One region of the Ligilactobacillus sp. UO.C109 genome, then DNA from elsewhere that is predicted to be linked to it. Evidence: predicted binding sites of a transcription regulator. Region 1 holds the regulator's gene; the other holds the start of a gene.
The links. The regulator HrcA, encoded in region 1, represses chaperone genes, less so after heat shock. The targets are predictions, from matches to a motif close to TTAGCACTCNNNNNNNNNGAGTGCTAA.
Positions count from the first base shown of each region.

Region 1 (2,479 bases):
ACCTAAGTAGCTTTCAGCATAATCTTTAATGTATTGTAAAATCATTGCTGAAATTTCTTGTGGAGTATATTCTTTATCTTCAATCTTTACCTTATAGTTTGCATCTCCCATATGACGCTTTATAGAAGATACTGTATTTGGATTTGTAATAGCTTGACGCTTAGCTACTTCACCAACTTGTGTTTCACCATTTTTGAATGATACAACTGATGGAGTTGTTCTATTACCTTCTGGATTTGTTATAATTTTAGGATCTTTACCTTCTAGTACAGCAACAGCTGAGTTTGTTGTACCTAAATCAATACCAATGATTTTTGACATAAATGTATTACCTCTTTTATAAATATATTAATTAAATACTACTTATTGAGCTACAACAACCATTGCTGGTCGTAATACTCTATCTTTTAGCATGTATCCGTCTTGGAAAACTTGTACTATAGTTTCTGGTTCTTGTCCTTCTTCAACAGGAACTGTCTTTACAGCTTGGTGTAAAGTAGGGTCAAACACCTTTCCTAAAGAATCTATTTTAGTAACATTATTGTTTTTCAAGGCTTTTTCCATATCACGAGCAACCATTTCTATACCCTTTTTCAGTTGCTGTGATGCATCATTATCTACTTCAATTTCTAAAGCACGGTTTAAATTATCAATAACTGGTAAAATATCACGAGCTAAATCTTGACCCTCATACTTCAACAACATTTCTTGTTCTTTCTTAAAACGTTGTGTCATGTTAGCCATTTCAGCCTCAGCTCGTAAATATTTATCCTCAATATCATCGTACTTCTTTTGAAGTTCATCTAATGCTTTTGAAGAATCATCTGTCTCCTCTACTGATTTTTCGTTCTCAACAGATGAAGCTTTATCATCTTCTTTAATTTCTTTTTCACTGTCATCATTTTGCTCAGAAACTTTTACTTCTTCTTCAGACACATCGCCACCCCTTTCAATTATCACTCATCAAAATTTCGGTAATAATCAATTAATTTTTTAGTTAGCTCTTTTTGGAAAACTTCAACCAATCCTATCATCTTAGAATAAGGCATGTTAGTAGGTCCTAAAATAGCAATCATGCCACGACCATGACTCCCAACATTGTAAGTCGCCGATACGAGACTGTAATCTAACAATAACCTATCAGACATCTCATCACCTATTTTAACCGAAATTCCATGATGATCATGTGGATTAGTCGTATTATCTACTAACCCACCAATCTTATCTGATTCATCATCAATTAATGAATACAGGGATTTGATCTGTTCTAAATTATTACCGTTAGCAAAATTTAACAAATTTCGCCTTCCACCAATATAAAACTGCTCTTTGATAGCTTTATCTAAGATTCCACCAAATACATCGATAAATCCATCAGATTTTTCAATATATTTAGTAAGTAACGGCTGCAATTCTTGTAGTTTAGAAGTGACTTCACTAAGGGAAGAACCTACCAATTTATCATTAATTAGCCTAATAACAGCTTCTAGAGACTCTCCATCTATGTTATTAGGTAAATTATAAATTTGGCTTTCAACTGATCCATCACTGGCAACGAGAATAACCATTACTTGGCCATTTCCTAATGGTACCATCCTGAATCCTTCGAGTTTTAAATCACTAGCTTCTGGTCTCAAAGTTATCGCCGTATAATTAGTTAAATCAGACAATATCTTTGCAGACATTTCTATTATTTCATCAGCTCTACGATATTCATTTCCAAATAGAGATTGAATACTTCTTACAGATTTAGAATCTATTTTAACGGGTTTAACTAAATTATCAACATAATAACGATATCCCTTAAGGGAAGGAATTCGACCAGAACTAGAGTGCTCTTTAGTTATAAAACCTTGTTTTTCAAGAACTGCCATTTCATTTCGAATAGTAGCTGAACTAACACGTATAGGTAATTGTTCTTGCAAAGTTTTAGAACCAATAGGCTGTCCTAAATCAGTATAATCTCGGATTATTGTTTCCAAAATCAACAACTGTCTTTCAGTTAGCAAACCAACCACCTCTTTTAGCACTTAACACATTAGAGTGCTAAGTCAATTATTAATATAACCTAGTTAATGGGATTAGTCAAGAGTTTTAGCCAAAAAATTAGCAGAGTAACCCTATAAGTGCTAATTTTTTTTCAAGTCTTCAAAAAAGACCTCAGTATCTCTTTTATCTTTATTTAATTGATCTATTAGTTCCTCAACACTATCAAATTTCACCATTTCTCTTAAAAATTTATACCATTTAACAATAACTTTTTCTCCATAAACACTTTTATCAAAATTAAATAGGTTTATCTCAACTGTTTTTTCTAAATCATCACCAAATGTTTCATTATGCCCTATAGATGCCATTCCTTCATACCATAAATTATCTTTATCTATTTTCACTTTAACAGCATATACACCCTCCCCTAAAATACGTTCATTCTTAGGGATAGAAACATTTAAAGTTGGGAATCCTATTTTTCTTCCTC
Region 1 is NZ_JAPSFH010000027.1:619,734-622,212, forward strand. It holds gene dnaK (molecular chaperone DnaK) at 1-321, opposite strand, end outside; gene grpE (nucleotide exchange factor GrpE) at 364-936, opposite strand; gene hrcA (heat-inducible transcriptional repressor HrcA) at 957-2,009, opposite strand; gene ribF (riboflavin biosynthesis protein RibF) at 2,130-2,479, opposite strand, start outside.

Region 2 (2,479 bases), 540 kb from region 1:
GTTCAGGCACATATAATGTCCTGTGATTACCACCAGTTTTTTCAGCCATTAAGCCACATACATTATTCGCCTGAATATCTAACCTTTCGCCTATACCACCACGGGCAGGCACGAAAGTCAAATCTCTATCTACTGCAATTTCGGAAGTCAAACAGGTAGCAACTTTAGCCATCGTAGTACCACCCATTGCAGCAATGACATTTTTACCCTTAGGCAATTCCTTACCTAGGATATCATTTACTAACTTGCCCATGTCCTCAATAATCAAAGGCTGTCTATCACTATCTCCCGAAACAATTAAACAGTTTCTTATACCTAGGTATCGAGATAATTCTTTCTCCATTTGCTGTAACCCTAATAAAGAGTCCATCAACTTGGAAAGGCCTTGTATTGTTCTTTTACCTTTAGCAGTCAAAATCATACCAGACTTTGTTGAAGCAATTAATTCTTGCTTCCTTAAATAATCTGTTTCAGTCCGCAAAACTCGTTCACTCATGCCCAAGGTTTGTGCTAGTACTCTTCTGCCAACTGGTTCAGACCAATCAATACTTCTTAAGATAATAAATCTTTTCCTTAGAACATCAATTAAATCTGGAACGATTGACTCAATCAACTCTACTTCCTCGCGCATTTTATGTCCTCTTTCTTGCGGGACTCTTGACGTCCAACAGTGTCATCGAGCGACCCAGTTAAGTTAAAAAGAAAAAGTACAACAACAATTAATTAACCATTAAACTGTTCTTATACCTCAACTACATTTGTAGTATATCAATATTCTTTAAATTTTGCAAGCCTTTAAACTCTCTAATTTGAGCGTTTCTTTATAAATTCTTTAAATCTTAATTAAATTAACTTTTCTATAAATAATATCAAAATATTCAGAATTTTTATTTCTAAATTTCATTTTTTAATGATAAAATCCGAACATTATTTATAATAAAATAAAAAGCCAGCTCAACCCTGAACCAGCTTAAAAATTAATTATATGCCGTCTCGGAGTCGAACCGAGATTACAAGAACCGGAATCTTGTGTGATATCCATTACACTAACAGCACAAATTAAATAACGTTATTGATTTTACTTCATATAAACTTTAAAAGCAATAAAATTATTTTCATTTAATTAAGGCTTTAAATTTGACCATTATTGACCTTTGTACTAAACTAGCAATATAAGAGCTTGAATGCTAAAATTATTCAAGAATATAAATTTTATTTAGGAGGTTTCTCTTATGAATTTAGTGCCTACAGTTATTGAACAATCTTCACAAGGTGAACGCGCTTATGATATTTATTCACGTTTATTAAAAGATAGAATTATTATGGTATCTGGTGAAGTCAATGATGACATGGCTAATGCTATCATCGCCCAACTTCTATTTTTAGATGCTCAAGATTCTGAAAAAGATATTTATATGTACATTAATTCTCCTGGTGGTTCTGTTTCTGCTGGTTTAGCAATCTACGATACAATGAATTTCGTTAATGCTGATGTTCAAACTATCGTTATGGGTATGGCTGCATCTATGGCTTCTGTCCTTGCAACAGCTGGTACCAAAGGTAAACGTTTTGCTCTACCTAATTCTGAAATTATGATTCATCAACCATTAGGTGGTGCTCAAGGACAATCAACTGAAATTCAAATTGCTGCTGAACACATTCTTAAGACTCGCAAGTTAATTAATCAAATCTTAGCTGACGGTTCTGGTCAAGATATTGAAACTATCAATAAAGATACTGAACGTGACAATTTCATGACTGCTCAACAAGCTGTAGATTATGGTTTGATTGATGGTATTATGAAGAATAAGAAGAAAATTAAATAATTAATACATTATAAAAAAGTTCCTAGACCATACAATCTAGGAACTTTTTTTATAGTACCGCAATACTTTCACCAGCGCGTATTTTTTCGGCAATTTCATTTAATTTTCTCAACCTATGATTTATACCAGATTTAGAAATTGGTCCTCCAGGTATAAGTTCACCCAAATTCTTTAAGCTTTCTTCTGGATGCCCCAATCTCGCTATTGCTACTTCTTGTAATTTCTGTGGTAATTTATCAATTCCCACCTTAGCATCAATCAACTTAATATTATCAATTTGCTTTTTAGAAGCATCTGCGATTTTATTAAGATTAGCAGTTTCACAATTCACAATACGATTAACTGAATTTCTCATATCCCTAACAATTCTAATATCTTCAAATTTCAACATGGCATTCGTTGCACCTATCAAAGATAAAAAGTCTGCTATTTTCTCAGCTTCTTTTAGATAAGTAATATAACCACTTCTTCTCTCTGTTTTCCTTGCATTTAATCCATATCTATTCATCATTTCACATATTGTATCATTATGATCTTCATATAGTGAGTAAATTTCTAAATGATATCTACTTGTTTCAGGATTATTAACAGAACCAGTTGCTAAAAATGCCCCACGTAAATATGATCTTACCTTGGCATCGTCATCCAAAAAT
Region 2 is NZ_JAPSFH010000027.1:81,400-83,878, reverse strand. It holds gene OZJ21_RS04650 (sugar-binding transcriptional regulator) at 1-631, opposite strand, end outside; gene clpP (ATP-dependent Clp endopeptidase proteolytic subunit ClpP) at 1,233-1,826, shown strand; gene whiA (DNA-binding protein WhiA) at 1,876-2,479, opposite strand, start outside.
Region 2: clpP (ATP-dependent Clp endopeptidase proteolytic subunit ClpP) is a predicted target of HrcA. The motif match lies at 1,165-1,191, and genes of this name have one in related genera.